4 regions of the Paenibacillus sp. 8b26 genome follow, and region 2 is predicted to be linked to each of the others. Evidence: riboswitches for the same ligand, from Rfam matches in the RefSeq annotation. Region 2 holds a riboswitch; each other region holds the start of a gene.
What was found. A riboswitch is a leader RNA that binds a small molecule or an ion and turns the genes downstream of it on or off. The one in region 2 is predicted to bind cyclic di-AMP.
Positions count from the first base shown of each region.

Region 1: it holds a riboswitch for cyclic di-AMP, as region 2 does, so the genes downstream of both, ACQ4MX_RS27795 (3D domain-containing protein) here and ACQ4MX_RS20795 (TrkH family potassium uptake protein) in region 2, are expected to answer to the same signal.
Region 3: it holds a riboswitch for cyclic di-AMP, as region 2 does, so the genes downstream of both, ACQ4MX_RS14780 (G5 domain-containing protein) here and ACQ4MX_RS20795 (TrkH family potassium uptake protein) in region 2, are expected to answer to the same signal.
Region 4: it holds a riboswitch for cyclic di-AMP, as region 2 does, so the genes downstream of both, ACQ4MX_RS07415 (hypothetical protein) here and ACQ4MX_RS20795 (TrkH family potassium uptake protein) in region 2, are expected to answer to the same signal.

Region 1 covers NZ_CP192445.1:5,999,340-6,005,306, reverse strand. The annotation lists gene ACQ4MX_RS27810 (PspA/IM30 family protein) at 1-502, opposite strand, end outside; gene ACQ4MX_RS27805 (NADH:flavin oxidoreductase/NADH oxidase) at 619-1,641, opposite strand; gene ACQ4MX_RS27800 (polysaccharide deacetylase family protein) at 1,945-2,751, shown strand; gene ACQ4MX_RS27795 (3D domain-containing protein) at 2,908-3,576, opposite strand; cyclic di-AMP (ydaO/yuaA leader) riboswitch at 3,584-3,758, opposite strand; gene ACQ4MX_RS27790 (amino acid ABC transporter ATP-binding protein) at 4,005-4,727, opposite strand; gene ACQ4MX_RS27785 (ABC transporter substrate-binding protein/permease) at 4,714-5,967, opposite strand, start outside.
Region 2 covers NZ_CP192445.1:4,466,841-4,472,807, reverse strand. The annotation lists gene ACQ4MX_RS20805 (LysR family transcriptional regulator) at 1-823, shown strand, start outside; gene ACQ4MX_RS20800 (potassium channel family protein) at 830-1,507, opposite strand; gene ACQ4MX_RS20795 (TrkH family potassium uptake protein) at 1,526-2,866, opposite strand; cyclic di-AMP (ydaO/yuaA leader) riboswitch at 3,285-3,434, opposite strand; gene ACQ4MX_RS20790 (CPBP family intramembrane glutamic endopeptidase) at 3,698-5,428, shown strand; gene uvrC (excinuclease ABC subunit UvrC) at 5,397-5,967, opposite strand, start outside.
Region 3 covers NZ_CP192445.1:3,224,943-3,230,909, forward strand. The annotation lists gene rnmV (ribonuclease M5) at 1-401, opposite strand, end outside; gene ACQ4MX_RS14780 (G5 domain-containing protein) at 549-1,697, opposite strand; cyclic di-AMP (ydaO/yuaA leader) riboswitch at 1,967-2,249, opposite strand; gene ACQ4MX_RS14785 (TatD family hydrolase) at 2,451-3,221, opposite strand; gene ACQ4MX_RS14790 (HD domain-containing protein) at 3,264-4,547, opposite strand; gene ACQ4MX_RS14795 (AbrB/MazE/SpoVT family DNA-binding domain-containing protein) at 4,879-5,133, shown strand; gene rsmI (16S rRNA (cytidine(1402)-2'-O)-methyltransferase) at 5,258-5,967, opposite strand, start outside.
Region 4 covers NZ_CP192445.1:1,662,967-1,668,933, reverse strand. The annotation lists gene ACQ4MX_RS07435 (hypothetical protein) at 1-38, shown strand, start outside; gene ACQ4MX_RS07430 (urease accessory UreF family protein) at 68-757, opposite strand; tRNA gene ACQ4MX_RS07425 (tRNA-Leu) at 1,022-1,104, shown strand; gene ACQ4MX_RS07420 (glutathione peroxidase) at 1,253-1,729, opposite strand; cyclic di-AMP (ydaO/yuaA leader) riboswitch at 2,195-2,370, shown strand; gene ACQ4MX_RS07415 (hypothetical protein) at 2,486-2,881, shown strand; gene kdpF (K(+)-transporting ATPase subunit F) at 3,094-3,171, shown strand; gene kdpA (potassium-transporting ATPase subunit KdpA) at 3,324-5,000, shown strand; gene kdpB (potassium-transporting ATPase subunit KdpB) at 5,053-5,967, shown strand, end outside.

The DNA of each region.
Region 1 (5,967 bases), 1.5 Mb from region 2:
GCCCAGCAGTTGCCGTATCGGAGCTAAAACCATTCATCGCTTTGTTAATTTCTGTTTGCGCTTTGGCTGCATTATAACGGGCAACCAGCGTTTCACGCTTGTTCTTCATTTCCGTCAGTTGTCTGCGCATTTCATCCAGCTTACCACGCAGGTTATCGGCTGCCGCTTTATTCTGCTCGTAGCCCGTCTTGAACTCGGTCATTTTTTGCTCAGCAGATTTCTTTTCTTCCAACGCGCGGCGAGCCAGATCCACATTTTGCGCTTTTGCTGCCGTATGAGCCTGCTCTTCACGTTTTTTCACCAAAGCGGCCTGCTCTTCATATTGCTGTTTAAATCTCTTCTCAATGGCAATCTGAGCGGCTACCGCTTTCTCTGCATCTTCCAAGTCCTCTTGCATATCACGAATGTATTGATCCGTCATTTTAATTGGATCTTCGGCCTTGTCAATAATGGAGTTGATATTGGACATCGTAAGATCTCTTAAACGTTTGAAAATAGACATGTGAAGTTCCTCCTAGAGTTGAATGCTTAAATTTTAAGCTCTGTACACATGTTTACGCAAGCTTTGCAAATAGAGTTTCAAAAATATTATCCGATAAAATACATTTAAAGTACATTCTAAAAACCACGCAAGTATGGCTCCGGGATATCCGCCTGTACTTTCAGATCCCGCGATGCATGCAACGCCCAATACGGATCGCGCAGCATGGCGCGTCCTATCGCTACCAGATCAGCTTCTTTTTGCTGAATCACCCGCCGGGCATCCTCATAATCGTCCAGCAGACCGACAGCGATTACAGGTACATTCAGCTTTTCACGTATTTGATGTGCCAAATCCACCTGATATCCCGCTCGCGCAGATGGACCGCCGTTAGAACCAATCGGCCCCTCGCCACCAGAGGAAATGTGAAAAATATCCACACCTGCATCACGATATCGTTCCCCTATGCCCGCTATGTATTCCACATTATATCCGTTTTCAACATACTCTTTGGCGGATATCCGCATCAACACAGGCATATCAGACGGAAGTACCTCTTTAACAGCCTGAATCACTTCAACACCGAACAGCGATAGATCCTGTCCATACTCATCTTCTCTGGTGTTCGTTAAAGGTGAATGAAATTGATGGATCAGATAACCGTGAGCGCCATGAATTTCTACCGTATCAAACCCGGCTTCCACCGCGCGGCGCGCGCCTTCCTTATAAGCCTGAACCAGTTCCCTGGCTTCGGCTGTCGTTAAAGCATGCGGCTCCTTGAAACGTTCGCTAAAAGCTATCGAGGACGGTGCAACAGGCAAGTCGGCATCTTCAGCCTTTCGTCCGGCATGACCTAATTGAATTCCGATTTTGGCACCGTACTTGTGGACTTCCTCCACTATTTTGCGGTATGCAGGGATATGCTCGTCACTCCAAATGCCCAGATCATGATCTGTAATGCGTCCATCCGGGTGGACCGCTGTCATTTCCACAATAATCAGCCCGGTGCCACCTACTGCCCGGCTAACGTAATGGACATGATGCCAATCATTGGGATTTCCATCTTTGGCCTCCACGCTATATTGGCACATTGGGGGCATTACAATCCGGTTTTTTAAAGAGAGTCCCTTTAATTGATAAGGAGTAAACAAGTCGGTCACTTTGATCCATCCTTCCTTTAATTCCATGTCTCTACAATATGAATTGCAATCCCATTATACACCAGCTATCACTGGATACCGAATCCATTAAAAGGCTAAAAGCTGCGAAAATGCTGCTGTTTTCGGTCAGGTTTAATAGAATATATGCGTTTAGCTTCGTGATCTGCACTTACATCCGTTTCACAGGGCATTTCCACTCAACCTCTCAATAGTCTAACCCGTTCAGCGGCATAATTTCAACATGTCAGGTACATAATAAATGAAAGCAACCGAAGGAACCACTGCACGGAAAGGGGGATACATATGCCGTACAGGGTAATATTGCCAATCATGGCACTGTTACTAGCATTTTCGAGTTTTCCCGTTCACACGGATGCGCCTCCCGATGTCGGAACGACTCATCCCAAGGAAGCGGCCGTTGTTTCTTCAGCACACAAGAGCGGAGAACGAGCCACTCCCACATTAGCCATGCTTCGAAAAAAGCATGCGGATATTTTTAAAATGTGCGGCCCGCATACTCAGCAAATTGCCCTAACTTTTGATGACGTGCCCGATTCCCGGTATACGCCGCAGGTTCTGGACATTTTGCACGCGAATGGTATCAAAGCCACCTTCTTTATCGTCGGTCACCGTGCGGAAAAACACCCGGGCATGATTCGCCGTATCGTACGTGAAGGCCATGCCTTAGGCAACCATTCCTATACCCATCCGGATTTTAGGAAGGCATCACCGGAACGCTTTCGCAACCAGATTAAGAAAACAGAACATATTTTGGAGGCCACTGTCGGCTTTCGACCCAAGCTGATTCGCCCGCCCTATGGTGAAATTACGGAGCCTCAGCTCCAATGGGCGCGTCGTCACGGCTACATGATTGTAAATTGGAACGTAGACTCCCTCGATTGGAAGGGGCTCAGTAAAACACAAATTCAGCGTAATGTGATCCCGGCTACCGGACCAGGTTCCATCATTTTAATGCACGCAGGCGGTGGTCAAAGCTCCAACCTGAAAGGCACTGTTCAATCCCTGCCGGGTCTTATTCAAGCGCTGAAAGCCAAGGGGTACAAATTTGTCACGGTTCCACGGCTACTTCACACCTCGGAGCGGAAATAACAGTAAAGGGCTGTCTTACGAGCAGATGCATTCTGCTCGTAAGACAGCCCTTTTTTAATCGACAAAGCCCATATGAATCAGGACCGGCGATTAAGTTGTTTGATATTTGTTTACATAATATATATTATGTAAATATAATTCATTGGCTTATACAGTCTATTTATCAATGACGTACAGCTTCACATTTTGGAAACCAAAGTCATTCACAAAAGATGGACTTCCCGGAATGAAAATATCAATCCGTTTCCCCGTAATGGCGCTGCCCTTATCGCGAGCTACCGCTACAAAAGATTGATCCGGCAGCCCTGGATGGGAATAGCCTGTAACCAGCACTTTCGTACCCAACGGAATTACGTTGGGGTCTACCGCAATCGTACCGAGCTTAAGCGGATTTCCGAAATAGTCTACTGCTCCCCATTTTCCATTTTCACTGACTGCTGCGGAATACGCTGTGGCCTTCACATCAACTACTTTGCTGTAGTTAAATGTTTTGCCCCATGCTTCAACCTGTTGACCGTCACTGGCAGGCGCTTTCTCGGACAAAAGCCGAGGCTTCGAATCTGAAGCGACCTTTACCTTGTTCTCGTCCGGAACCTTAATTTGTACTCCTGCATATATATTGCTGGCAGTAACATCCGGGTTCTCCTTTTGCAGATCCTCTACAGATACCCCGTAACGCTGAGCAAGCAAAAAGAAGGTATCACCTTCCTTGGCGGTATGAAGCGAAGCGGCGTCCGCTACCCCTGCTGTCTGTGCCAATCCTGCGATAGCTGCGGCCAGCACTGCAAATTTCATTGTTTTTCCAATACGTTTCAGATGTTTCAAAAGATATGTACCTCCTCTAATATGCCTGCGAAGTTAGCTGTCGGATTCGGACTCAGGAGAAGCCCTATGCTTAATGCAATTCACCCCTAGGCACCTTCCATCCATTCGTATGAAGACGGATCAGAAGTGACTGCCGTTGTTACGTCCCCCGCACTTCCCATGATTTTGGGTCCCGCATTCAGCGCCTGTCGTTGCTGTCTGCTGCCCAGGTAAGTTTTGGCTCACTGCATAATATCACAATTTTGTAACCTTATCTGCATGAAAATGTTGGGAACCTTGAACATCATACTACATCTGTTACAATTTTGTCATCATGAAATCGAAATCAGTTACAAAAATCTGAACGAGGATGACAAAAAAAAGAAAAAGCCCTCCCGTCAAACTTCCACCGCGGAGGGCTTACTTCATAGCCTTTACAAGCTCATTTCTTACAAAACCTTGGCAAGAAAATCCCGGGTACGGTCATGGCTTGGTGTACCAAAAACCTGCTCCGGTGTACCTTGCTCCACAATTTGACCATTATCCATAAAAATAATGCGGTCTCCTACCTCGCGGGCAAAGCCCATCTCATGCGTTACGATGACCATCGTCATGCCACCCTCAGCCAGCTTCTTCATCACGTCCAGCACCTCTCCGACCATTTCAGGGTCCAAGGCGGAGGTCGGCTCATCGAAGAGCATCACATGCGGCTGCATCGCCAAGGCGCGTGCAATTGCAATCCGCTGTTTCTGTCCACCGGACAACTGGTTTGGAAAGGTGTCTTTTTTGTCTTCAAGTCCAACGGTACGCAGCAGCTCCAACGCAATTTTCTCTGCTTCCTTTGCTGACTGGCCTCTAACCTGAGTCGGCGCAAGTGTCAGATTTTGCAGTACTGTTTTGTGTGGGAACAGATTGAAGTGCTGAAACACCATGCCCATTTTCTCACGAGTTGCATTAATGTTGTGACCGCGTGCCGTAATCGGCTCACCCTCAAACAGAATCTCCCCGTCAGTCGGCTGCTCCAGCAGATTCATACAACGCAAAAATGTACTTTTTCCCGAGCCACTCGGTCCAATGACGACGACAACCTCGCCTTTGGCAATATCTACATTAATACCTTTTAAAATTTCATTTTTGCCGAACGATTTACGCAGTTGTTTAACGGTGATCACTGGCTCTCAACTTCCTTTCCCATAAACCCAACAGCTTCGACAAGCTGAATGTCATTACAAAATAAATAGCAGCCGCGATGACGAACGGACTTAATCCTTCGTAGGTGATGTTCTTAATGACTTGAGCCTGATACATAATATCCACCATACCGATGGTAGAAATGATGGAGGACTCTTTAATAATCGTAATAAATTCATTACCGATGGCAGGCAGTACGGACTTGAACGCTTGCGGTAAAATGACGTGACGCATAGCTTTGCCTCGTCCCATACCGAGTGAACGGGCTGCTTCCATCTGACCCCGGTCTACTCCCTGAATACCTGCACGGAAAATTTCAGCCAGATATGCCGAGCTATTCAGAGATAACGTAATAATACCGGACTGAAGTGGCGTAAAATTGACACCTAGCGTCAATGCAACCCCGTAATGGATGATCATAAGCTGTACCAGCATAGGTGTGCCACGCAGCACCTCCACGTACGCTGTACCCAACCACTCAATGATACGTATACCGCTCATCCGCAACAGAGAAATGATCAGACCAATGATAAATCCGAACAGTACCCCGAGGGCGGACAGCAACAATGTGTAGCCGATACCCGTAACGTAAAAACTGCGATATTTCCAAAATATATCCACAATGTTATGGGAAGAAGCCTGTCGATCCGCAGAGAGCGCGCTCGCTTCCGTGGAAAACTTTTCAATAGACCCATCTGCTTTCAGACGAGCCAGCGTTTTATTTACAGATGCCAGCAGTTCAGTATTTCCTTTACGAATACCTACAGCCGTTTCTGCTCCTGCTTCCTCAGGCACCGCCTTGGCAAGTGTTACAGTGCCATCCAATGTGTATCCTTTAGCGACAGTGTCTTCGATCACTACAGCATTCACACGTTGGGTCCGAAGCTGGAGCACCAGATCGGATATTTTGTCCAGTGAAGTTACTGAGGCATCGGGCACTTTCTGAGCAATTTCCTCTTGGATACTCCCCTTTTGTGCTCCGATCTTCTCGCCTTTCAAAGCAGCCATCGTCGAATATTTGTCCTTATCCTCCGGGCGTACCATAATCACTTGCTTGGAGTGGTAGTACACATCCGAAAAATCAATACTCTTTTTGCGTTCATCCGTCGGTGTCATACCTGACAGAACCAAGTCTACGCGGCCACTTTGCAGAGCAGGCAGTAACGAGTCAAAGCTCATGTCCTCAATGACCAGCTCTGCACCCAGATCCTTGGCAATTTC
Region 2 (5,967 bases):
GCCCGCCCTGTCCCGCAAAATCGCCAAGCTGGAGGAGGATCTGGGTGTGAACCTCTTTGATCGGAGGGGCAAACGACTCGAAATTACGTCGACAGGCCGATTTGTATATACCTTCGCACTGGAGCAGCGGCAGCGCCAGCTTCGCTTTTTACAAAAGCTGTCCCAGCACAAAAATGAAGCCCAGAGTATGCTCACCCTTGGTGCAAGTCTGACGACACTCCAAACGACACTGCCCACTCTTGTTGAAGCTTTCATGAGCAAGCATCCCCAAACCGAGCTGAAGCTACTCACAGGCAAAACCCATGAAATCGTCGCTTTTGTACGCGACAAAAAAGCAGACGCCGGCATTGTCGGGTCTGCCATTCATGAGGCCGGCTTGCGTTGCATTCCACTGTTTGACGATCATTTGGAGCTAGTCGTTCCGATCGGACATGAATTAACGACGAAGATGGGAACGGCTTCGATGAAAGACCTGCAAGGATTGCCAATGATTATTTTTTCCAAAGGAACCTGGTACCGCAGTCTGACCGATGACCTGTTCCAGCGCAGCGGCATCATGCCAGATATCCGTATGGAAATTGACTCGTTCGAGGCGATTGTGCGCCTGCTGCCGACCTGCAAGGCTTCCGCATTGCTGCCCAAATCCTACTTGCGCAGCGAGCTGCTGCGGGATAATGGGCTAACGGCGCTGTACTTGCCTGATTTGAAGGAGACACGGCGCACCACCTCCCTTATCTACTCGGAGACGACCGATCTGGGGCCGACAGCACGGCGCTGGATCAGCGAGACACGTGCATCGTTTGCGGGCTATCGTATGGTGTAGAGGAGATCAGCCTTCCTCGTTCACGTTAACAACCTCGTCCTCGAAGCGGCCGATATTGTCATTGGAGCCGATGATAACCATAATATCGTCCGCTTTTAGCCGATCCATCGCTGTGGGTGCAATCAGGATACCGTTCGCCGTATGAAGCGCCACGATGCTGCAACCAAAGCGAGTGCGGGCATTCAGCTCAGATAGCGTTTTGCCATGCAGACATGCAGGAACGTTGAGTTCCACAATACTGTATTCCTTGGACAGCTCCAAATAATCAAGCAAGTTAGGCGTAACCAGTTGGTGCGCAACCCGTATCCCCATATCCCGCTCGGGATAAATGACCCGGTCCACACCGAGCTTTTCCAACGCCCGTCCGTGCAGCACAGAAATCGCTTTGGCAACGACTTTGCTCACACCCAGCTCTTTTAGCAAAATGGCAGCCAGGATGCTAACCTGAATATCATTTCCAATCGCAACAATGCCGCAATCGAAATTGCGAATGCCTAGCGATCGTAACGAATCCTCGTCTGTAGCGTCCGCTACGACGGTATGCGTCAACAGCTCACTCATACTATCCACAATATCCTCATTCTGGTCAATGCCAAGCACTTCGCATCCCATATCCACCAATTGCAAAGCCAGGTTCGAGCCAAAGCGTCCCAAACCAATAACCACAAACTGCTGCGTTTTCATATCTACTCGAAAACTCCCTTATCCTATAATCATTTTGCCTTCCGGATGACGATACAATTCCTTACCCTTTTTCGGAGTCAGTGCATAAGCCAGTGTGAGCGGACCCAATCTGCCGGCAAACATCGTCAGGGTAATGACCAGCTTGCCTATAACCGTCAAATCAGGTGTAAGCCCCATAGACAATCCCACCGTACCAAATGCAGACACCGTCTCGAACAATATCATCAGAAAATGATGATCCTCGGTTGCTGACAAAATCATCGTCACCCCAATGACAAACAGCAGTCCCAGCAGTGTAATGGTCAAAGCCTTGTAAATTCGCCCCTGCGCAAGCCGGTATTTGAACAGCACAATATCCTCCCTGCCCCGCAGCATCGAAATCACGGCTCCAATGAGCAACGCAAACGTTGTCGTCTTAATCCCGCCTCCCGTAGAACCGGGAGAAGCACCGATAAACATCAATATAATGATGAAAAATTGCGTAGCCTGCCGCAAGCCAGCGATATCTAACGTATTGGCACCTGCGGTGCGGGGTGTTACGGATTGGAATAAAGATCCCAGCAGCTTTCCACCCCAATCCAGCGAGCCCAGTGTCTTCGGATTGGTAAACTCAAATACAAAGATGACAAGCGTGCCGACTACAATCAGAGCAGCCGTCATGCTGAGTACCACCTTGGTATGCAAGGACAGTCTCTTTCGCTTGCGGTATTCCACCAGATCGGACATGACCACAAAGCCGATGCCACCCGAAATAATCAGAAACATAGCTGTAAAATTAACAGTCGGATCATATACATAACCTGTCAGGCTGCGAAAGTGACCAAATAAATCAAAGCCTGCATTGTTAAACATCGAAATCGCATGCCAGATCCCAAAATAAATCGCCCTGCCTACAGGCATATCAAAGGACCAGCGAATGGCGAATATCGTGGCGCACACGCCCTCAATGATCAGTGAGTACAGCAACACTCTGCGAATCAATCCGACAATTCCCTCAACAGAAGTCTGGTTCATTGCTTCCTTCAAAATCAGGCGCTCCCGCAAGGAAATGCGGCGCTTGAACACCAGCGCAATCAAGGTAGCCATCGTCATAAAGCCGAGACCACCAATCTGGATCAGCGCGGCGATAACCACCTGCCCAAAGGTGGTAAAGAAGGTGCCAGTATCCTTAACGACAAGACCTGTTACACAGGTTGCGGAGGCGGCTGTAAACAAAGCGTCTATAAATGCAAGCGGCTTTCCCGTTGTATTGGAAATCGGCAGCATTAACAACAAGCTACCTATAAGAATGATAATGGCAAATCCCACAACGAATATCTGCGGTGGAGAAAGCCGAAGCCATCTTGCATTGGGATTCATCTATTTATCACGGCTCCTACTTGGTGAATTATGAGCATGGAGACGCTCCAGCTCATAAAATCACCAATCTCTTTTCAGTTTCTTTAGTCCGTTTTTTTAGCAAACAGTAAAGTATCCGCAGGCAAAGATACTTTTACCTATCAGTACTCATCACACTTCATACCTCACTACCTCATGAAACGTTTAGTGACTTTAAGGCGGGCAGCAGCGCAGCGATCCATTTGAATCTGGAGAAGCGGTAGCGCTCGCCTTTGTCTATGAATTTTAACCTTAACAGGGCTTATCTAATCCAATAAAATTCAGAGACAACAGCTATCGGAAGATCAAATGGAACGCGAAGCGGACTTAACTCAGCAACGTTTTAATTATCCAACTTTTATTCGCACAAAAAAAGACACCGGAAATCCGAGTGCCTGACTTGGTTCCTGCTCACAGCCTACGAGGTTAGCTGACGGATTCGGGCTGCACAGTATGCCCTATTCACACTTCCGGTCCGGGACCGGCTGTAAAATTCACCCCAGTAACATGGTTCCCCCGTTTTCCTATGGAAATTCGGCTCAAATGTATATCGTTACCTATATATTTCATATGCATTGTCTCAACAGATTATAATCCTTCTATATACAGAGCACAAAACCGATTTCTTCGAAATAACGTTAAATTAGCGGTAATTTGAGAATAGTCCACCTTTAATCGCAGCTTATCTTATTTTATTGAAACTTTATAGTGCTTTCACTCCATTTTCATGAATATCCTAGGTCTGTTGGCGGGAACCTGTGCAGTATGATATCTTTAATGGATGTTCTTATTTACAGATTAAGGAGGAAACTCATGAATCCTATCGGGAAACCGGTCGTGCTCACGGCCAACTTCAAAAGATTAGGCTTGCTGGGCGGGATTGGCCTGATTTGCTTTTTTGTCTTTCAATTGCTTATTCCCTCGTTTAGTAATCCGAATCCGGAAGCACTGACGAATGCCAAGGTCATCAGCAAGCAGGAAGCAGTCATACACGCGCTGGACTTCGCTCGCTCCGAGCTGGGCTATACCGAATCGCAGCCGGAAAAGCCTGTCGTGACCTATCAGGCCGAAACGGACCTGTACGGTTATTTATCCAGAGAAAAGCTGCTTCAACAGTATGACCGTACATGGAAAAAAAGTTATCCTTACGAAACCTTCCGGGTCGATTTACCGGAACCTTCTTCCAAAAGCAAAGTGCAAGTTCATGTGGATTTGTCCACAGGCAAAGTCGTCAGCTTTAAACGAATTACCTCCAGCACCAGTTATACACAAGCTGATATTTCTACGGATGAGCAGGCACGTAGCAGGCTTGTACGCGCAGCCGAGGGAGATATGACGTTGGAAGCTAAAGAGCAGGCAGCGGCAGCCTGGATAAAACGCTTTGGCTTTAAACCATCGGACTTGAAGCTTGCGACATCCGAAGGCGAGGGCGGATTGAAGTACACCGTAAACGACAAAAAAATCGGCTCCTCTGTGCTTACACTGGCGTTTACGTTTGAAGACGGAAATGTTCGCTCGTTTACACAGAGCTTTTCCGCCCCATCGTCCTATACGGATTATGTCAAAAAGCAAACGTACTGGGCTAACTGGATGACCTACGCAGGCTATGCCTTATTTAGCTTGGTGTTAGGCATACTTGCCATCGTATACGCCTCACTCACACGACGCCACACTTCCTTTGTACGTGGCATTGTGCTGTCCATTGTATATTTTGCTGCCAGTATGGCAGGGACATTTAACATGCTGCCTATACTGCAAGCAGAAGCAGGCGGTCGGCGAGCACTTATATTTCTTATGATTTTGCAAGTTGTGGTTTCCTTCGTAATGGCTGTAGCGATCTACTTTTCCTTGGTTGGCGGTGACGGGCTGATGAGCAAGGTTGGACTGAATGCCTGGCCACGCGCCAAAGAGCCGGGCTACGGGCTGTATGTGCTTCGCAGCATGTATGTGGGCTACTTGTGGGCCTTTATTTTACTCGGTGTACAATCCATTTTGTTCTTTGTGCTGGAGCGTACGTTTAATACGTTCTCCACAACAGATGCCACACAATCTCCTTACAACATGGCCTATCCATGGTTACTGCCGATTATGGCATGGATGGCAGGCATTGGAGAGGAAGCCGTATACCGTCTGTTTGGTATCCCGATGGTGAAAAAGATGGTGAGAAATACTTTTGTTGCCTGTCTGATTACCACGCTGATTTGGGCATTGGGGCACACACTGTATCCAATCTATCCGGTCATTTCCAGACCGATTGAGCTGACCTTCCTTGGATTGCTGTTCAGTTTTGTGTTTCTGCGTTATGGCTTTATTGCCGCCATGTTCAGCCACGTTATTTTTGACAGCATTCTGATGGGACTGAGTGTGATGACGCTAGGAGATAGCGTGAACCTGTTCGCAGGTATATTCTGGATCGTGCTCCCTGCCATTGTGGCTTATATCATGTACTGGTTTAGTCCGAAGAAACCAAATCGAGTTATGTTTGAGCCCATAAAAAAAGAAGAGCCGTATTCTACGACTCCTCCTCCCGAAGGGCAGCTATAATCTGACGCGCAAGCTTATCACCAATAGAGAGAGGCCGGAAGTCTTCGACGCTGGCCTCTCTTATTTTTTTAAGCGAACCAAAATGCTTTAGCAGCAGCTTACGCCGCTTCTCGCCAATTCCCGGAATCGAGTCCAAACGAGAGGTTACCATGGATTTGCCCCGTTGCTCACGATGGAATGTAATGGCGAATCGGTGAACCTCGTCCTGAATCCGTTGCAGCAGGTAAAATTCTTCACTATTGCGGGCTAGTGTCACTGCCTCAGGAGAATCCCCCACCAGTAGTTGAGAGGTTCTGTGTTTGGCATCCTTCACCAGACCACACACAGGAATGAACAAACCTAGTTCATTCTCCAGCACATCCGCAGCGGCCTTAATCTGTCCGCGTCCACCATCGACGACGATCAAATTCGGACGCTCCAGATTTTCCTTGAGCACACGTTCATATCGACGCCGAATGACCTCACGCATCGTTTCATAATCATCCGGCCCCTGCACTGAACGGATTTTATATTTACGGTACTCCTTCTTGGCAGGCTTG
Region 3 (5,967 bases), 1.2 Mb from region 2:
GCATTTGGGTGGGTGATAAGTCCGGCGTCAATCAGATCCGCCCAATCGATTAGAGGATCAGCCCCTTCCACCGTCGTATGCACCCGTGCGAGAGCGTGTCTGATCGCTTCAGGCGAGGCATTCTCTACGCCAATATCCCCTTTGCGCGTCGCTTCCGCCTCTGGTATAAAGGCCTGCTTGCAACCGGGCACCTTGGAGGCGATAATTTTGCGGATGCGCTCCCCTGCATGATCGGGATCGGTCAAAATAATGACACCCCGCCGCTCCTGTGCCAACGCAATTTTGCGCAACGTCATTTTATTGATGGCGGAGCCGCCCGTTTCTATCGTATCCGCCTCGACAGCACGGCGAATAGCCACCGTATCATCCCGACCCTCTACCACGATCACTTCCTTGATCATTTGCGTTTCCCTCCACAACTACACAGTAAGCTATATTCATCTTTCCCTGCTTTTGAAAACAAAATAAGAAGAGGATATCCTCTTCTTAGCATGGCATAACTATGATGTTAATAGTATCGCATTGACCCAAACATATACAACACGTTTTTAGTTAATTTCAGGCTTCACTGGTCCAATCACATATACGGTTTTTCCGTGCTTTCGACCAAACTGATTGGCTTGACTTAAACTCTCATAATACACATCGATTTTGTGGCCTTTAATCGCGCCACCGGTATCCTCCGCACGGCGGAAGCCCACCCCTTCAATATACACCCACCAGCCGATTGGAATCACACTTGGATCGACAGCAATGGTGCGCCCTTCCGTGACACGCGTGCCGGATGCGGTACGTGTACCGATACCTGACTCCTGTGAGGAATACGCCGTCATGGAGACGTTTTGTAATACTTTACTGTATTTGAAATTCACACCTGCTTTACGGACAGCATTGCCCGAACTAACCCGTGTTGCCTTAACAGCATCTTCGGGACCGACGGAAGCAGCCAGAACGACCGGTTTTTTCTTCGTTCCTACCGCAATCACCTTATCCACACGATTTTGCGCGACTTCCTTATTTACCAGTTGCTTGGATACCAATTTTCCGTCATGGTATACCTTTTGAACATGCTGGACCACAACACCCGTTTTACCGCTTTGGATGACCCGATTATCGCCTTTATAGAGACTCGGATCGGCCGTTTTGATGACCTGATAAGGCACCTGTTGCTTCTGTTCGACCTGCTGTTTCTTCACACGGACGATTTTTATGTCCATGTTAGACGAAACAGAGGCATCCAGAGCAGGGTAAACTTTATCATTTGACGATAATTTATAGCCCGAGGTGCGAATGGCACCCTCTACTGTATTTTCTGTTGTGTACAACTTTTTCGTCTCATTGCCTGAGGATACTTTGACCTGATTGGCACGTTTGATAACTACGCGATCCCCATCCTGAACTGCTCCGTTCAGCGGCATCGAAACCGTATCATGCGGCTGAAGTGAAATCGAATGCTCTTTGAGCAAATCTTGGAGCTGGGATTCCCGGGTTTCTACCGCAGATGCCTTACCGTCGATGACAAAAAAGACCTGTTTTTTAGATTGAGTGTACACCAGAATTGAAATCATAATCGTTAGTGCGATTAGAAAAATAGCAACCAAAGCAGCCTGGCGCACATTTTCTTGCTTCCAACGCAATACGTAAGACATGCTGGATGAGCGTGACTCATGGGTCTCCTGTTTTTGGAAAATGCCCATTTCCTCCGTCCTCCTTACATAGCCCGCCGTCTGGAGTAAGACATAGTTGAGATTGACGTGACTATAACAGATTTTCTACAAGACAAGCCCGTACTGCGACTGTCCTGCACCATGTACCCGTCTTCGCGGCATGCTGTCCTCCCCTGTTTAATCACAGTATGATGACAGATTTTCTTTTATTCACAACAAAAAAAGCCAGAGAAAGAGACTAGAGAGCTCTTTCGTGGCTTCCGACATGTGCGAATATGCGGAAAAATCATGCACGAGATGGCTTCTCTCTTGTTACGCTTACGGGGTTAGCTGTCGGGTTCGGACGTAGAGAGACGCCCTAGCTTGGGTCAACCGCTCATGGCGGTTGCCTTCACATTCACCCCGAAGACCCAGAAAGAAATCGAAATACGGCCCCTCCACCTGTTCAATCCCATCCGGGAAAGGAATCTAGGTCGAGCCGGCTGGCGGAAGAGACGTTCCCTTCTTGCCCATACACCGGACGTACTGTAAGCCATATCGGTTCCCCCGTTCCCTGTAAAAGGGACTCAGCGAGACTGGTTCATGAAATGAGCTGTTGGTGTTTACATTCAAACAACAATTCACTGAAAAGATGATATCCTGTTTCTATGCATGTTGTAAAGCAGGTTTCAAGTACATTTTCTAAAATATTCGGTTAAAATATTGTAATATTCTCGAGTTTCCTGCAACAAATTCATGATTAGCTTCGTCTATCTCATTATTTTGATTGATTTCTTCACTTTTTTACTTAATGTCAAATCGTTCCAGGGCATTTCGGGTCGTTATTGACACTAATTCCTCCACCGCTATTCCCTTGATTTGGGCAGCAGCCTCTGCGACCAGTCCTACATGTGCGGACTCATTTCGCTTCCCGCGGAACGGATGCGGTGTCAGGTAGGGCGCGTCCGTTTCAATGAGCAGACGGTCCAGCGGCACCTGTGCCAGTACCTCCTTTGGCTGCTTGGCATTTTTGAACGTTATCGGCCCGCCAAAAGAGAGGTGAAAGCCCATATCCAGCACCATTTTAGCCGTCTCCCAGCTCCCGGAAAAGGAGTGCATCACTCCGCCTACCTCACTCGCTTTTTCTTCACGCAAAATCTTAACAATATCTTCATGCGCATCCCGGTTATGGATGACAATAGGCATGTTCAGCTCACGAGCCAGTCCAATCTGCTTGCGTAGCACCCGATGCTGTACATCCTTCGGCGACGTGTCCCAATAATAATCCAGGCCAATCTCTCCGATCGCCACGACTTTTTTATGACTGCATAACGATGCAATCCATTCCAGATCGCCCTCCTGCATCGTGATCGCATCCTGTGGATGCCATCCAATTGCCGCATAAATAAAATCATACGTTTCGGCCAATTTCATGGTAGACGGAATGGTCTCACGATTAAATCCGATATTAATCATTCGGGTCACTCCCGATTCGACAGCGCGTGCTATAACTTCTTCGCGGTCTTCGTCAAATTGCGGCGCATCTAAATGAGTGTGAGTGTCGAATAAATTCAAGGTTTTTTGTCTCCTTTATTACTTTATTTGGCATATAATTGTCTATTGTTTGACAAAATAATTCCTTATTTCGGCAGGAAGCTTGTCCTTTACCCCATCCAATTTGTTTTGGGGATAGTACATGTGATATTTTCCCCGGTGAATGCCGCTAATGGAGCGCACAATTTCCGACACTTCGGAAATTTCTCTCACTTCTCCTTTACGTCCCAGCAGTAAAATCTGGTTGTCCGTCGAGCCACCCTGCCGAAACACATCATAAGGAAGATCCGTCGGAAAATCAATTTCCAGATCATATTCCGGGTGCAAACCAACCAGCTCCAGCGCTGTCCGAATGTTGTCAATGGTATCTGTATCCATATTTTCGATCTCTACATATTTATACAGCTTGCGATCCATAAAACGGGCACTCAAATCGCTTAAAATCTCGTCCTTTTCCCGTTTCCACTGACTGAACACTGTCTGAATCAAAGACTCGTCGAGCATCAAATATTGTTCCACCGTAAGCTCTCCCCGAAAGAGGTCTGGGAATGGCTCCAGCAGAAAACTAAACTCATATCCGTTTCTAAATAGCTCCTTCGCCCGCTTGAAAATTTTACGTAATAAAATTTCCGAGCTGCGTGTCACAGGATGAAAATAAATTTGCCAATACATCTGATAGCGCGACATCAGATAATCCTCTACCGCATGCATGCCTGACTCCTTCACAACAATTCTTCCATTATGAGGACGCAGCAACCGTAAAATACGATCCAAATCTATGGTGCCATAATTGACGCCTGTTGAGTGCGCATCCCGCAGCAAATAATCCATACGGTCCGCATCCAGTGGGCTTGTGACCAGGTTTACGACAATCGGCTTGTCGTACGTTTTGGCAATTACCGCAGCCACCTTCGCAGGAAGCTCCTCATCGACTTGCCGCAGCACAGCGTTAATCTCTGTATTCCCCAATACAATCCGGCATGTCCAATCCTCGTGATTCATATGAAAGGCTTCTTCTATAGAATGGGAAAACGGGCCATGCCCCACATCATGCAACAAAGCTGCACACAATGCGACTAAACTTTCTTCCTTCGGCCAATCGGAAAATTCATCGCGGTCAAATTGGGAAATAATACGCCGTGTAATTTCGTACACACCTAACGAATGCGAAAAACGACTATGCTCCGCTCCATGAAACGTAAGATAAGATGTACCCAACTGCCGAATACGACGCAAGCGTTGGAACTCTGGAGTATTGATCAAACGCCATATCACTGTATCCTGAACATGGATATAGTTATGTACCGGATCCTTAAAAACTTTTTCTTCACTGAGTGGCTGGTGCAAGATATCAACTCCTTTAATATTCTGAATAATGGATTAAGATACAATAAAATCCTAAACGATTCCCTTCATTCGACACAGCTTGTCGTAATTTGTCGAATTATAGCTTTTCAGCATTTCCAAATCGACAAATGGCCTAAATCATCAATAAAATAAGGTAATACACACGCATCATGCTCTTTATTCTAAATACTTTTGCATAATTAATCTGTTAGCACATTTTTAAGGTTGACTGTTTTGGGAATCGTTGGTATAGTAAATATCAGAAAAGAGAAAAATTTGTCGAATCATGACACTTATATTATTTTAAACGGCGAGAGGAGCCTGATTTATTATGATGAAATCCACTGGTATTGTAAGAAAAGTTGACGAGCTCGGACGTGTTGTTATTCCAATCGAATTGCGCCGCACATTGGGTATTGGCGAAAAAGACGCTTTGGAAATTTATGTTGATGGTGAACGCATTATGCTCAAAAAATACGAGCCTGCTTGTATCTTCTGCGGCAACGCCGAGAACGTAATTTACTTCAAAGGGAAAATTGTTTGCCAAGATTGCATCTCAGAAATTCCAACACCTGTGACAAACTAAGATTTTTAGTATATAATAGACTTATAAGAGATTGTTAATTCTAACCTTTTTCATATATACTCCTTGTTGCCTTCCACGGTTTGAACCCAACCGTTGGAAGGCCCTTTTTTGTTTCGGGAAGTTTTCATAAAAGCGCGTTATATACATCCCTTTTGGAAATGGAGCGGTCGGTAGCTGTACGCTTCATAGCGTCCTTGCGTGTCAGCCCTTCTGTCTCATAATGCGCAACGTGGGCCTCCAAAGATAAGGACTGCCACCATGCCTGTCGCTCCTCTTCCTCTTCTGCTTCGTTTTTCCCTTCAACTACCAGGCAATATTCACCAAGCGGTGGATGCTCCTCCAGTCTGGCAAGGCATTGCTCCGCCGTTCCTCGTATCCATTCCTCATGCAGCTTGGTCAACTCACGTGCAAGCACCACTCTGCGTTCCCCCAGTGTTTCCTTCAATACCGTCAACGTCCGTGCAATACGATGTGGCGATTCATAAAACAGGATCGTGCCGTGAGATACCTGAAATGACTGTAGCAACTTCTCCAGATCCTTTTTCTCCCGTGGAGGGAATCCGGCAAATGTAAATCTTTCCGTATTCAGTCCGGAGGCAATCAAAGCTGATAAGGCTGCGTTCGCCCCAGGAATAGGAATAACGCTAATTCCCACTTCCAGCGCCAGCTTGACCAGATCCGAACCCGGGTCCGAAATGGCCGGCAGACCTGCATCGCTAACCAATGCTAAATTTTTTCCTTCCATTATATAACGTATCAGCTCAGGCCCACTGGCAGCTTTATTATGTTCATGATAGCTGAATAGCATTTCCGGCGTGATGTCAAAATGTGTGA
Region 4 (5,967 bases), 2.8 Mb from region 2:
GGGAAAACAGGCATCAGGGGGATGCTGGAGGCGTATAATGGGGACAGACGAAGGAATTAGTCGAATCTTACCCGCGCTGGTGGTTGCTGCTCATATAGGGTGGCTGCGTAATGTAGGAGTTGGACCAGTGTCTTTGCAGAAGGCGACGCTGAAATGCGGTTGGCTCAGTCTCAGGGGTGTTGAATTGTTTCCATGCGTCTAGAAGCTCGTTGGTCATTCGTTGAATAACAGGATTTTTTTCCTCATAAGGAGGATGGAGTAGTTTGGAAGCATCTTCGACACAGAAGGACACTGCCGCGGCAAGGTAACCGTGAATGGTTTGCTCTACATCGTTTCCAAGAGAAACGTTAATCCAGGTATGAACGGTTGCGAGTGTGCCAATCGCATTGTATTGGATGAGTATAGCTTCGAGTTGGTCGAATTCAAGCCAAGGGTACAAAGCCTTAGCGAGCTTGAGCAGGCGTTGGCCGGATAGGCGTGACTCTTTCATGTGCTGTAGGGAAGAACGCTGGGCGTGCAGCATTTTATCAATAAGAGCGATACGCCAACCATCATTTTGCTGAACAGCGATATAAAGGCTTTTGATAGCCATGCCATCGAGGGATGTGAATTGAGGATGCAGATCGGTGCGTGCATAGTGTTCCAGGTCTTGCAGACAGGTTAAACGACCATTTCGAAACAGCTCCTTTAGCCCGTAGGAACGAGTGAAGCCACCGACAGGCAGGGAAGGGTCCAACAGCAATGCGTAGTTCAGCAAACGATTGCCTTTTTGCAAAGCGGTTCGCCTCCTTAGAGTATAGTTTTTATGACATATTAAGTGACTTTAAAAATCAGATTAAGAAAAATTTTAATGATATTATGTAATATATATTTACACTTAAGATGCTTGTATGTCAAATTAAATATTTTTATAGCATTTATATGTTAGGTTATATGACTTTTAAAATAATTATTGTATTTATGTTTACAAATAGAATACAAGGGAGTATAATAAATCTGTTGCCTCAAAACATTAGAATTTGCGGTCGTGGTGGAATGGCAGACACGCTATCTTGAGGGGGTAGTGGGCGTACGCCCGTGGAGGTTCGAGTCCTCTCGACCGCATTACATGCAAGACACAGTTAAAAAAGCATCCTGACACGTTTTTGACGTGAAGGGATGCTTTTTTGTTATATCCCTTTTTTTCTAGCCACAGGAGCAGCCGCCTGGTTCGGCTGCTTGTGAACAGTGATGAAGTGGCTTGTAAGCTTCGCTACAAGAGCTTCTCGATATCCCCCGCCAGTTTATCCGGAGTTGTCTGTGGGGCGTAGCGCTTAAATACGTTACCTTCGCGTGTAATTAAAAATTTAGTAAAATTCCATTTGATCGCTTTGGAGCCTAGTACGCCCGGAGCTGTCCGGGTGAGGTAGCGGAATAAAGGGTGTGCCTGATCGCCATTGACATCTGTTTTGGCAAACATCGGGAACGTAACTCCATAATTAATCTGGCAAAACTCCGAAATGTCCTCGCTGGAACCCGGCTCTTGCTTGGCAAACTGGTTGCTGGGAAACCCCAGGATTTCAAGACCCTGCTCATGGTATTGGTCATATAGCTCTTGTAGCGCCTTGTATTGAGGGGTTAGCCCGCATTTGCTGGCTGTATTCACGATAAGCAGAACTTTTCCTTCGTATGTGGACAACGGAATCTCTTTCCCTTGCAGGGTTTGTGCATCATATTCATAAACGGTCATGGTATCCCTCCTAATTTAATATTTTGCAATTAAATTGTAAGCAATTTAACGAGGGGTTGCAAGTCTATAATAGATGTATTGCACTGTCTGAAACTGTAAAATCGTATTTTGTTCAAAACGGCAAATGGTACTGCAAATGGGGCGAATTGCGGTGTTTCTCATCGTAAAAACAGGCTCAATCGGCGTTTATCAGGTGCATACAGCAGTTTTTCTTTCTCTTTTACAAAAAAGGGACAAAAAATGCTCTCCATACGCCAATATTGACATGCCCGTCATTTTCAAAAAGGGATGAAAAACCGAGCTTGAAGGAGCTGGGAGAAGGATATTTCAATTGTAAGCGCTATTATTAATCTTCTTTGCTCTAAAGACCGATTTATAACCCTGCAGGTGAGCTTTACAGTGTTCCTTGCGCGGGTGTATGATTCAAGACGTAATTTCAAATGAAGTGAATGAAGCAGCAACGAATTGTCTATAGCGCTGAATTTTGCAGTTGCAAAAGCGGGGGAACCAAAGGAGATCTATTCGGCTTTTAAAGGGCCGTGTGTCTCATGGGGTGAATTTTCTGGCCAAGTGCCAGAAATAGGGCGACTCTCACGTCCGAATCCGACAGCTAACCTCGTAAGCGTACAGGGAGAGGCAACAAACCGCCGTGTGCAGCCATGGTTTATTTTATCATGGTTACGTAAGAAGCCGGAGGAAAGCCTTTTTCCTTTGGCTTCTTTTTGTTGTCTTTTTATACCGGGAGAGGAGCTACTGATGGAAGGTCGGCTAATCATTGTCACTGCACCGAATGAATCGGGCAGAAATTTTGTGAAATTGCTTATGTACAAAAAACTGGCGTTTGCGGTTCTGACGAATAGCGCTCAGGAGGAACGACAGCTCAAAAAAATGGGTGTGGAGCATATTGTGCGCATCAATACGATGCAAGCGGGGAAATGGAATTTTCCCAAAAAAGAAATTGGCTGCGTGTATTTGTTTGAGAACAGCTTGAATCTGACGTGCCGTTTTCTGCAAATTTGCCGGCCGCTGACATCAGATTCGGTCTATGTCATTACACAAGGCTGTAATCCTCAAGGGATTTATCGAGGTTTGGGAGCAGACCATGTGATCTACACTTTGAATGGAGAGGTGGGTTTCCTGCTGAACGGATAGTCGCTTACGGTATGGCTAATATAAATTAAAATTTTCGAATTCATTGTATGGTGATTTTACGAGGATGTAAGAATGACGATCTGAGGACCGATACGGGAGGGTATGAACATGATGGATATATACATGCTGCTCGTGATGGGTGTGAGTTATGGAGTGATACTGCTGTTTGTACGCTGGTGTGATGCGCAGACCTCCAAAGGAGGGCGAAAAGGATGATGGTTGTGCTTACGCTTACTGTTATTGTATTTGTGTATTTAATCTACGCACTCCTGAATCCTGAAAAGTTCTAATCAGCTAAACAGGATCAAGCGGGCGGGGGACAGCAGATCGTGGATGAGACACCAGAGGCAGCGGGTTTTCGCAAACGTGTGCACTCGCCTGGTGCTATGAACTCGTCTGTTGTTCCAAAAACGCAGGAGCATTTTGAAGGAGGGAATAGATGATGGAGCTGCTGCAAATTGGAATTGTGATTGTGATATTGCTGCTCTTGGTGAAACCAGTGGGCACCTATATATATCATGTGTTCTCAAATGAACCGAATCGGACGGATCGGGTGTTTGGCGGAACGGAGAAGCTGATTTATAAGGTTATAGGATTGAAAAAGCTGGAGAGCATGCGCTGGACCACGTACGTTATGAGCTTCATTGCTACGAATGTCGTGCTTGTGGCGGTCAGCTATGTGCTGCTGCGCTTGCAGGGACTGCTTCCCGTTAATCCGTCTGGAAATGGCAATATGGAAGCGTCACTTGCTTTTAATACAGTGATCAGCTTTATGACTAATACAAATCTCCAGCATTATAGCGGAGAAAGCGGACTTACGTATTTGACGCAGATGGCGTTCGTTACGATGATGATGTTCACTTCGGCTGCTTCCGGTTTTTCGGTTGCTGCGGCTTTTATGAGAGGATTGACGCGGCGCGGTGAAGGGATGGGCAACTTTTTTCAGGATTTTATCAAAGCGATTATACGGATTTTTCTTCCGTTGGCCTTTGTACTTACGCTGGTGCTGGTTGGACTGAAAGTACCGCAGACACTTCAGCCTGCGGCGGATATCACGACGCTAAGCGGAACACAGCAGCAGATTGCTTTGGGACCCGTTGCTTCGATGGAATCGATCAAGCATTTGGGTACGAACGGGGGCGGTTTCTATGGGGCCAACTCGGCGCATCCTTTTGAAAATCCAAATCCCTGGACGAATGTGCTGGAAATTTTGGCGATGTGGGTGATGCCGGCTTCGCTGCCGTATACCTTTGGACTGTTCGCCCGTAATCGCAAGCAGGGCTGGATTATTTTTAGCTCCATGATGGTATTGTTCCTCGTCTTCCTATCCATTACGTATGTGTCGGAGAAAACGGGCAATCCGTTGATTCATGCACTGGGTGTGGATGCTTCTCAGGGAAGCATGGAAGGGAAAGAGGTTCGCTTCGGCATTGGACAATCGGTGTTGTTCACGGCTGTAACGACGGCGGCAACCACAGGCTCGGTGAATAATATGCACGATACGCTGACCCCGCTGGGCGGTATGGCTGCTTTGGGTGAAATGATGCTGAACGTCATTTTCGGCGGTAAGGGCGTCGGGCTGATGAATATGCTGATGTACGCGATTCTGGGTGTGTTTATATGTGGATTGATGGTCGGCAGGACGCCGGAATTTATGGGCAGGAAAATTGAAGGCAAGGAAATGAAGCTGATCGCGATTGCCATTTTGGTACATCCGTTTCTCATTCTGGTGCCGACTGCGCTCGCTTTTATGAGCCATTGGGGGTACGATGCGGTCACAAACCCCGGATATCACGGGTTGACTCAGGTGATATATGAATATGCTTCATCTGCGGCTAATAACGGCTCGGGATTTGAAGGTCTTGCGGATAACAACGTATTCTGGAACACGACAACAGGGATTGTTATGTTCTTCGGACGATATGTATCTATAGTTGCACTGTTAGCTGTAGCGGCTTCATTGAATGCCAAAGCACCGACTCCCGTGACGATGGGCACACTTCGCACGGACAACAAGCTGTTTGGGGCGATTTTAATCGGGGTTGTGCTGTTGATCGGCGCGTTGACCTTTTTGCCCGTAATCGTATTGGGGCCTGTGGCTGAATTTCTGACCATGTGAAGAAGATGAACAGGAAGAAGAAAATGAGAATGGATGAACGGGGTGCTTGATCATGAAGGAACAACGCAAACGCATGCTGGACAAAAGCATCTTGAAGCATGCGATCAAGGATAGCTTTATGAAATTAAATCCGATGATCATGATGAAAAATCCTGTCATGTTCGTCGTGGAGATCGGCACATTGGTCGTGCTGCTCATGCTGCTGTTTCCCGGTTATTTTGGAACTGGTAACGAAATGGGCTTTAATCTGGCTGTTTTTATCATCCTGTTGTTCACGTTGCTTTTTGCTAACTTTGCCGAAGCGCTCGCAGAGGGGCGGGGGAAGGCGCAGGCTGCCTCTTTGAAGAAATCCAAGCAGGACACACAAGCCAATAAGCTTGTCGGGGATGAGATTCAGGTGGTCAGCTCGACCGAGCTGCGCAAAGGTGACATTGTGATGGTGTCCCAGGGCGAGATGATTCCGAGTGATGGTGAGGTGATTGAAGGTCTTGCTTCAGTGGATGAATCGGCGATTACGGGAGAATCGGCTCCAGTGATCAAGGAATCGGGCGGTGATTTTTGCTCAGTAACCGGCGGGACGCGCGTGGTCAGTGACCGAATTAAGGTGCGGATTACGACAGAGCCGGGTGAGACGTTCATTGATAAAATGATTTCGCTCGTGGAAGGCGCACAGCGGCAAAAGACGCCGAACGAAATTGCGCTGAATACCCTGTTGATCAGTTTGACGATTATTTTTCTGATCGTGGTGGTGACGCTGGCACCGATTGCCCGTCATTTTAACATTGACCTGCCTGTTCCCGTGCTGATCTCGTTGCTGGTCTGCCTGATTCCTACAACGATTGGAGGACTGTTGTCAGCCATCGGGATTGCTGGTATGGACCGGGTCACCCAGTTTAACGTGCTGGCCATGTCAGGCAAGGCAGTAGAAGCATCCGGGGACATCAACACGATGATTTTGGACAAAACA